One region of the Actinoplanes sp. NPDC051537 genome, then DNA from elsewhere that is predicted to be linked to it. Evidence: riboswitches for the same ligand, from Rfam matches in the RefSeq annotation. Region 1 holds a riboswitch; the other holds the start of a gene.
What was found. Region 1 has a riboswitch for glycine ahead of gcvP (aminomethyl-transferring glycine dehydrogenase). Riboswitches for the same ligand answer to the same signal wherever they lie in the genome.
Positions count from the first base shown of each region.

Region 2: another riboswitch for glycine. It lies ahead of ACZ6TB_RS44515 (L-serine ammonia-lyase); the one in region 1 lies ahead of gcvP (aminomethyl-transferring glycine dehydrogenase).

Region 1 is NZ_JBVJIU010000007.1:110,472-115,335, forward strand. Features, by position in the region: partial or broken gene ACZ6TB_RS18250 (nucleotidyltransferase domain-containing protein) at 1-427, opposite strand, end outside; gene ACZ6TB_RS18255 (nucleotidyltransferase domain-containing protein) at 424-1,098, opposite strand; gene mgrA (L-glyceraldehyde 3-phosphate reductase) at 1,095-2,090, opposite strand; glycine riboswitch at 2,142-2,254, shown strand; gene gcvP (aminomethyl-transferring glycine dehydrogenase) at 2,349-4,864, shown strand, end outside.
Region 2 is NZ_JBVJIU010000027.1:72,689-77,552, reverse strand. Features, by position in the region: gene ACZ6TB_RS44520 (diguanylate cyclase) at 1-218, opposite strand, end outside; gene ACZ6TB_RS44515 (L-serine ammonia-lyase) at 328-1,659, opposite strand; glycine riboswitch at 1,782-1,878, opposite strand; gene ACZ6TB_RS44510 (methyl-accepting chemotaxis protein) at 1,975-3,579, shown strand; gene ACZ6TB_RS44505 (glutamate-cysteine ligase family protein) at 3,662-4,450, shown strand; gene ACZ6TB_RS44500 (YcxB family protein) at 4,472-4,864, shown strand, end outside.

The sequences.
Region 1 (4,864 bases):
GCGCGAACAGCCTCTCCTGACCCGCGGCGAACCCGAGATAGTGATGGGCATGTCCGCGGGTGAGCAGCCCCGGCGCAAGCGCGACCAGCTCCTCGTGGACGGGCGTGGCGACCACCACGAGCGGCGAGAGCAGCTGCTCCAGGACGTAACCGTTCCGGCTGTTCAGCAAGCGGGCGAACTTGGCCAGATCGTGACTCACGACGTCGAGCTCGACCCCGTCGCGCACCCCACCCGACTGCAGCGTTTCCGGACCGACGCGCAACCCCAGCACCTCGGCCGCCGGCAACAGGTGGCTCGCGCGCACATCCAGGTCGGAGTCGACCGAGGCGAACCCGTACAGGTGAGCGCCGCTCACGGTCGCGAAGATCAACGGGTAGGGGAGGGATCGGGCGACCTGAGCGGTCCACGAAGGCACCTCGATGGTCACGGCAACCCCTTCTCCCGTACGGACGACAGCAGTTGATCTATTTTGCTGGTGTCCGGGCCTGGGGGCAGCCGAGTTTCCGCCGTGGCCGCCGCCAGGTCGTGTTGCAGTTCGGAAGCCCAGGCGGTCACCTCCGGCCAGGGCAGCGAACCCGACTTGACCGCCAGGAGCCGGTCCCGGTGCGGGCGGACGTCGACCAGCACCTCGCCGGCGCGCAGCACGTGCGCGCCCGCCATCAGCAGCCTGATCATGTGCATGGCCTGTTTGTGGTTCGTTTCGCCGGTGCGGTCCCGGCGCGCCTGCACGCGGTGGAGCTGATCCCGGGCGTACGCGCCGTAGGTCGAAGCCACCCGGCGCGAGAGGAACGCCTCCCGGATCGCCCGCAGCGCCTCGCCCTCGGGGGTGATCCGTTCGACGATCGGGGACCAGAGCACCTCGAGCACGGTCGGGTTGGCCTGGGCGGCGAGCACGCAGAACCGCTCGACCTCCCAGGAGAACTGCTCGGGAAGCGGGCCGTCGAGGTGCGTGGGCGGCTTGTCCAGCCGCCAGAAGTCGCGGGTCGGCGCGGCGAACACGCCCCGGCGGTCGTGGTCGGACGCGGGGCCGTCCAGCCCGTACGCGCGTGATCCGACCACGACCCCGAGGATCGTGTGCCGTTCGACGAGGTCCGTCACCGGTCGAGGACGGTCCCGTCGATCTCGTCCAGTTCCTCGGCGGTCAGGACCAGGTTGTCCAGCGCCGCCACGTTGTTCTCCAGCTGCTCGACGCTGCTCGCGCCGATGATCAGGCTGGTCATGCGGTTGTCGCGCAGGGCCCAGGCCAGGGCCAGCTGGGCGAGGGTCTGGCCGCGGCGCTTCGCGATGTCGTTGAGCGCGTTGATCCGGGCCATCGTCGTGGCGTCCAGGTCGCTCTCGTTGAGGAAGACGCTGGTGCGCACCCGCGAGTCGTCGGGGATGCCGCCGAGGTAGCGGTCGGTGAGCAGGCCCTGCTGCAGCGGGCTGAACGCGATGCAGCCGGCGCCGGCCTCCTCGAGGGCGCCGAGCAGGTTGTCCCGCTCGATCCAGCGGTTGAGGATCGAGTACGACGGCTGGTGGATCAGCAGCGGGGTGCCGAGCTCGCGCAGGATCGCGGCGGCGCGGGCGGTCTGCTCGCTGGAGTAGTTGCTGATGCCGACGTAGAGGGCCTTGCCGGCGCGGACGACGGCGTCGAGGGCGCTCATCGTCTCCTCGAGCGGGGTGTCCGGGTCCGGCCGGTGGTGGTAGAAGACGTCCACGTAGTCGAGGCCGAGCCGCCGCAGCGACTGGTCGAGGGAGCTCACCAGGTATTTCCGGGAGCCCCACTCGCCGTACGGGCCCTCCCACATGTGGTATCCGGCCTTGGTCGAGATGACCATTTCGTCCCGGTGAGCCCGGAAGTCGGCGGCGAGGAGCCGGCCGAAGTTGCGCTCCGCGCTGCCGGGCGGCGGCCCGTAGTTGTTGGCCAGGTCGAAGTGGGTGACGCCGAGGTCGAAGGCGCGCCGCACGATGTCGCGCTGCCGGTCGAGCGGGCGGCCGTCGCCGAAGTTGTGCCAGAGGCCGAGCGAGATCGCAGGCAGCTTCAGGCCGCTGCGGCCGGCCCGGCGGTAGGTCATCGAGTCGTAGCGGCTCTGCGCGGGGGTGTAGGTCACATACCCACCCTAGGGTTAGCGGTTTCCGCCAAGGTCACTGGTAGTTTGGTCGGCAGCCATGCGGGAGAGTTCGCCGGTCCCTGTTCATCGAGCGGGGGTAGCGGCGGCGCCGAAGGGGCAAATCCTCCCCGGAACCTCTCAGGCAAACGGACCGCATGGGCAAGCGACTCTGAAGTACCTGCTCTGTTTTCTCCGCCGAGTGGGTACGACAGAGGGGGAGGCCGCCTTGTCGACCTCCGCTCTCGCTTGGAGCCCGCCATGACGTTCGCATCCCGGCACATCGGTCCCGATCCGGACGAGCAGACCCACATGCTCAAGGCCATCGGCTACCCCTCGCTCGAGGCGCTGATGGACGCGGCGGTCCCCGAGGTGATCCGCTGGCACGGCACGCTCGACCTGCCGCCGGCCGCCTCCGAGGAGGACACGATCGCCGAGCTGCGGTCGATCGCCGCCAAGAACACAGTCGCCACCCCGATGATCGGGCTCGGCTACTACGGCACCCACACACCCGCGGTGATCAAGCGGAACGTGCTGGAGAACCCGGCCTGGTACACGGCGTACACCCCGTACCAGCCGGAGATCAGCCAGGGCCGGCTCGAGGCGCTGCTCAACTTCCAGACCATGGTCACCGACCTCACGGGACTCACCACGGCCAACGCCTCGATGCTCGACGAGGGCACCGCCGTGGCCGAGGCCATGACGCTGGCGAAGCGGGCTTCGAAATCCAAGTCGCGGGTGTACGTGGTGGACGCCGACACCCTGCCGCAGACGCTTTCGGTGTTGCGCACCCGGGCCGAGCCGCTGGGCATCGAACTGGCGCTCGTGGATCTCGACGCCGGCGACCAGCTCCCGGCCGAGTATTTCGGTCTTCACCTGCAATATCCGGGTGCTTCGGGCGCCGTACGGGATCATGCCGCCCTGGTTGACGTGGCGCACGCGGCCGGGGCCCTGGTCACCGTCGCGGCCGACCTGCTCGCGCTGACGCTGTTGCGGGCGCCGGGGGAGATCGGGGCGGACATCGCGGCCGGCACGACGCAGCGTTTCGGGGTGCCGCTCGGCTTCGGCGGGCCGCACGCCGGATATCTCGCGGTGCGGGCCGGGCTCGAGCGATCGCTGCCGGGCCGTCTCGTGGGCGTGTCCAAGGACGCCGACGGGGCGCCCGCCTACCGGCTCGCGCTGCAGACGCGGGAGCAGCACATCCGCCGGGAGAAGGCGACCAGCAACATCTGCACGGCGCAGGTGCTGCTGGCCGTGATGGCGAGCATGTACGCGGTGTACCACGGCCCGTCCGGGCTGCGGGAGATCGCCCGCCGGGTGCACGGGCACGCGCTGACCCTGGCCGGATCGCTGACCGCGGCCGGGATCGCGGTCGACCACGACGCGTTCTTCGACACGGTGACCGCGGTCGTTCCCGGGCGGGCCGCCGCCGTCGTCTCGGCCGCCGCGGACGCCGGCATCGACCTGCGGCTCGTCTCGTCCGACCGGGTTTCGATCGCTTGTGACGAGACGACCACCCCGGCCCACGTCGCTGCCGTTCTGTCCGCATTTGGCGTCGCGGTCGCGGAGCCGGCCACCTGCGGGGCCAAGCCGCTCGGCCGGACCACCGAGTTCCTCACCCACCCGGTGTTCCACAGTCACCACTCCGAGACGAGCATGCTGCGCTACCTGCGCAAGCTCTCCGACCGCGACTACGCGCTCGACCGCGGCATGATCCCGCTGGGCTCCTGCACGATGAAGCTCAACGCGACGACCGAGATGGAGGCGGTCACCTGGCCCGCCTTCGCCGACATCCACCCGTACGCGCCCTCTTCCCAGACGGTCGGGTACGAGCACCTGATCTCCCAGCTGGAGACCTGGCTCGCCGAGATCACCGGGTACGACGCGGTCAGCGTGCAGCCGAACGCCGGCTCCCAGGGCGAGCTCGCCGGCCTGCTGGCCATCCGCGGCTATCACCGCGCCCGTGGCGAGGCCCACCGCGACGTCTGCCTGATCCCGTCCAGCGCCCACGGCACGAACGCGGCGAGCGCGGTCATGGCCGGCATGCGCGTGGTGGTCGTGGCCTGCGATGACGCCGGCAACGTGGACCTCGCCGACCTGTCCGCCAAGATCTCGGCCCACGCCGGGTCGCTCGCCGCGATCATGGTGACCTACCCGTCGACGCACGGCGTCTACGAGACCTCCATCGCCGACCTGTGCGCCCAGGTGCACGAGGCCGGCGGCCAGGTGTACGTCGACGGCGCCAATCTGAACGCGCTGGTCGGCTTCGCCCGGCCGGGCAAGTTCGGCGCCGACGTCTCGCACCTGAACCTGCACAAGACGTTCTGCATCCCGCACGGCGGCGGCGGTCCCGGCGTGGGCCCGGTCGCGGTCCGGCAGCACCTGGCCGACTACCTGCCCGGCAACCCGGTGCTGCCCGGCGACCACCACGCGGTGTCGGCGGCCCCGCACGGCTCGGCCGGCATCCTGCCGATCTCCTGGGCCTACCTGCGGATGATGGGCCCCGACGGGCTGGCCGCGGCGACGGCCAACGCGGTGCTGACCGCCAACTACGTGGCGGCCCGGCTGCGCGACCACTTCCCGGTGCTCTACGCCGGCAACAACGGCCTGGTCGCGCACGAGTGCATCCTCGACCTGCGCCCGATCACGAAGGCGACCGGCGTCTCGGTCGACGACGTGGCCAAGCGCCTGATCGACTACGGCTTCCACGCCCCGACGATGTCGTTCCCGGTGGCCGGCACGCTGATGGTCGAGCCCACCGAGAGCGAGGACCTGGC
Region 2 (4,864 bases), on a different contig from region 1:
ACACAGGCCAGCAGGGCGGCCTCGCGCTGGAAGGTGAACAGGATGCCGGCATCGGCGCCGCTGTCACCGTTGGGGCGTTTGAGGGCGTACGTCGCGTCGCCGCGCCGGACCCGGTGCACCGTCGTGAAGGCGCCCCGTCCGAGCTCGTCCCCGACGGCCAGGCCGGTCAGGTGCGCCGCGCCGCGCCCGTCGGGCGTCCATCCGGCCGTGTCACTCACTGGGACATCACTCCGCTGCTCTCGATTCGAAACCTCACATCGGCAGCGGCGGCGCGGACTTGACCCTCCAAGGGTCAGGCATTTCCTCCTCTCAGCCCGAATCCTTCGCTCAGCACTCGACGACGGTGACGGCGAGCCCGCCGAGCGACGTCTCCTTGTACTTCGTCGACATGTCCCGGCCGGTGTCGCGCATGGTGCGGATGGCGGTGTCGAGGCTGACCCGGTGACTGCCGTCGCCGCGCAGCGCGAGCCGGGCCGCGTTGATCGCCTTGACGCTCGCGATCGCGTTCCGCTCGATGCACGGCACCTGCACCAGGCCACCGACCGGATCGCAGGTGAGCCCGAGGCTGTGCTCGAGCGCGATCTCCGCGGCGTTCTCCACCTGCTCGGGCGTACCCCCGAGAACCTCGCACAAACCGGCGGCCGCCATCGCCGCCGCCGACCCGACCTCGCCCTGGCAGCCGACCTCGGCGCCGGAGATCGACGCGGCCCCCTTGATCAGGATGCCGACGGCGGCGGCGGTGAGCAGGAAGCGGACCACGCCGTCGTCGCCCGAGCCGGGCACGAACCGGCGGTAGTAGTGCAGGACCGCGGGGATGATGCCGGCGGCGCCGTTGGTGGGCGCGGTGACGACCCGCCCGCCGGCCGCGTTCTCCTCGTTGACGGCCAGCGCGTAGAGGTTCACCCAGTCGATCACGTGCAGCGGGTCGTCGGCGTCCGGGCGTACGACCAGATCGCGCCAGAGACCCGGCGCCCGGCGACGCACGCCGAGCCCACCGGGGAGAACGCCCTCCTCGGCCATCAGGCCGCGCTCGACGCAGGCGTGCATCACCCGCCAGATCGACAGCAGGCCGTCGCGGATCGCGGCGTCGTCGCGCCAGGCCCGCTCGTTGGCCAGCATCACGCCCGAGATGCTGGTCCGCTCGGCGGCACAGGTCGCGAGCAGGGTGTCACCGGAGACGAACGGGTGCCGCAGCTCGGCGTCGTCGGTGGCCCGCTCCTCGCCCTCCTCGAGGATGAAGCCGCCGCCGACCGAGTAGAACGTGCGCTCGGCCAGCACCGAGCCGTCCTGGGCCCACGCGGTGAACGTCATGCCGTTGGGGTGGAAGGGCAGGCTGCGGCGGCGGTGCAGGATCAGCTCGACCGGCACCGGATCACCCGCGAGCGAGACGGCGCCGGCCTCCTGGATGGCGACGACCCGGGCCGCGACCGTGGCGGTGTCGACGGTGGCCGGGTCCTCGCCCTCGAGGCCGAGCAGCACGGCGGCGTCGGAGTGGTGGCCGCGGCCGGTGGCGCCGAGCGAGCCGAACAGCTCGGCGCGCAGGCGGGCGGCCTTGGGCACCTCGGCGGCGAAACGGCGGGCGGCCCGCATCGGTCCCACGGTGTGGGAGGACGACGGGCCGATCCCGATGGAGTAGAGGTCGAAGGCGCTGACCGGCACGAAAGGCTCCCCTCGGAGGGTGGCCTCCCCGCTCTGTCATGGATACCTGAGAGCTTCGCCGCCGCGCGGGCGGTTTGCACCGTGGGTGCGGGACCACGTCGTCCCGGCTTTCCAGAGTCGCCTGCCATGCGGCGGTAACGGGTGCCTGAGAGATTCCCGGGGAGGGCTTGCTCCTTCGGCGCCCCGGTGACGGCCCGGGGACTCTCCCGCCGCGGTTCATACGGCGCGATCTTCGATTGTGTTCCGAGCGTGACAGCCCGGGACCGTCTCCGTCAACCCGCTCAGTCCCGGCTCAACCATGCCGAAACGGAGGAAGTGACGCTAGTTCGACGTTTGCGCCTCGGCGCGCGCCTGGGCGCCTGTTTCGCCCTCATCCTGGTCCTGCTGGGCATCGTGGTCGCGATCGGTGTGATCGCGCTGCAACGGCAGTCGGACTCGGCCGGGGCGGTGCGCGACCTCCAGGTGCTGCGGCGCCAGGTCGACGAGCAGAAGTACTACGACGGCGACATCTCGGGCTGGCAGATCGCGTACGCGTGGGACGTCTACCGCCTCTCGCCGCAGAAGGCCGTCGATCCGGCGTCGGACAACCGGGCCGGCTTCCTCAACGACGCGAAGCTGCTCAAGGCGTTGCTGGCGGAGACCCGTACGGACCTGATGACCTCGACCGAGAAGGACCTGTTCGCCGGGCTCCAGCAGCAGTGGACGGCGTACTTCCAGGCCGACGACCAGATCGTCGCGCTGTTCGCGAAGAGCGACATCGCCGGCGGCAACAAGATGATCCTCGGTCCCGGCTACGAGATCTACTACGCGATCGTCCAGCAGACCCAGAAGCTGGTCGACTCGGTGGCGGGCCGGGCCGAGAAAACCACCCGCGAAGCGCAGGACTCGGCGGCGACCGCCCGGGACTGGATGCTGATCACGTTCGCGCTCGCGGTGGTCGCCGCGGTGGTGCTCACGGTGCTGGTCAGCCGCAGCATCTCGCGGCCGGCGAACCGCGTGATCGGCGCGCTCCGGAGCGTGGCCGGCGGTGATCTGGGCGTACGGCTGCACGACAGCGGGACGGACGAGCTGGCCGACATGGCGCGGGCCGCCGACGACGCCGCGACCGGGGTGGCGGCGACCATCGGCCAGATCAGCGACGACGCGCGCGCGCTGGCCGCGGCGGCGGACACGATGTACCGGGTCAGCGGGCAGATCGACGGGGCCGTGAACAGCGCGTACGAGCAGGCGGAAAGCGTCGCCGGCACGGCCGGCGGCGTCTCCGGCAACGTGCAGACGGTGGCCGCCGGCGCCGAGCAGATGGGCGCCTCGATCTCGGAGATCTCCCGCAACGCGGCCGACGCGGCCGGCGTGGCGGCGGGCGCGGTGACCGCGGCCCGCGACACCAGCGCCACGATCAACCGGCTCGGCGAGTCGTCGGCGCAGATCGGCACCGTCGTCACCACGATCCAGGCGATCGCCGCCCAGACCAACCTGCTGGCGCTGAACGCGACGATCGAGGCGGCCCGGGCCGGCGAGCTCGGCAAGGGCTTCGCGGTGGTGGCGTCCGAGGTGAAGGACCTGGCCCAGGAGACGGCCCGGGCGACCGAGGAGATCGCCCAGCGGATCCAGGCGATCCAGCAGGACACCGGCGAGGCGGTCACCGCGATCGACGGGATCAGCCAGATCATCGAGCAGATCAGCGACTACCAGACGACGATCGCGTCGGCGGTCGAGGAGCAGAGCGCCACGACGACCGAGATGAACCGGGGCGTCACCGAGGCCGCGGACGGGGCCAGCGAGATCGCGCACGGCATCTCGTCGGTCGCCCAGAGCACCGCCACCAGCCGCAACGCCGTCGCCGAGGCGACCCGCGCGGCCGGCGACGTGCACGCCCTGGCGGCCCGGTTGCGCCAGACGGTGGACCGCTTCTCGATCTGACGATGCGGTCCATTCCTATCGCGCATATGGGAATGCTATGGTCAGCCTCGCCCGGCCCACCACGCACCCGGCGAGGCGCATCGTGACCACACCGTCGTTCGTCCCTTCCCCGCCCGGCTTCGTCGGGGCCGCGGTCGACGTGGCCGGCCCGGCCGCGCGCACCCTGCTGCGGCACGGCTTCCTGAAGGCCCGCACCGCCACCGTGGCCGTGGTCAGCGGCCCGCCCTCCCCCGGCCTGGCCGTCTGCCTGTCCCGCATGGCCGACGACCTGGCGCTGGCCGGCCGCCTCCCGGCGGAGTCGGACGACGCCGGCATCCTGGTCGGTCTCGAGGCCGGCCTGGCGGGCGGCGGCGTCCTCGGCCGGGCGAGCCGCCGGCGCCGGGCCTACCTGCTGGCGCCGGTGCTGGCCGCCGCCTTCGCCAACACCCCGTCGCCCGGCTGGCGCAGCGTTCGCCAGTCCGCCCACCGCGACCTGGCGGTCCTCCCCCACGCCGCGTCGCCGCACCCGCCGGTCGCCGCCCGCGGCCACCTCGAGATCGACGTCGCCGACCATCAGCCGGCCGGCGGCTGGCCGATCCCGATCGCCGTCCTCACCACGCTGATGGACGACCCGCGGGCCGCCGCCGAGGCCGAGCGCGCGACCGCCCACCTGGAGCACGAGCCCCGCCTCTGGGAACGCGCCGCCCGCGACGCCCTCACCGACCCGGTCCTGGCCGCCGCCGCCCGCGAGTGCTTCCTGGCCGCCTACGCGGCGCTGTCCCGCCACGGCGCCGACCGCACCCTGCGCGACGCGGTGGCCGCCTTCACCGAGCGCTACGTCCTGCGTGCGCGCTGCCCGGCCGACGACATCCTGAGCGACCTTCCGAAGTAGACGGCTGGCATACTGCCGCGCATGGTTCTGACGGGGGAGATCCGGATCACGTACGCCGTGTACCGGAAGATGGCGCTGATCGGTTACGGCGTGCGCGCCACCATCGGCCGCGCGGTGCCGCTGGCGCTGATCGCCGTCGGGGCCGGGCAGTCGCTGGTCGCCGGGCATCCCAGCGCCACCGTCCTGCCCGCGGGGGTGTTCCTGCTGCTCGTCCCGCTGGCCTTCGAGCTGCTCGTGCTGGCCGCCTGGGCGGTGCGCCGCAAGGCGTTCGCGCAGCCGTACCACTACGAGTTCACCGCCACCGGCATGACGCAGCTGACCGCCGCCGGCCGCACCGACGTGCCGTGGGACAAGGTCACCCGGGTCGACCGCTGGCCGTCCACCTGGATCGTGCGGCTCGGCGCCGGCCGCAGC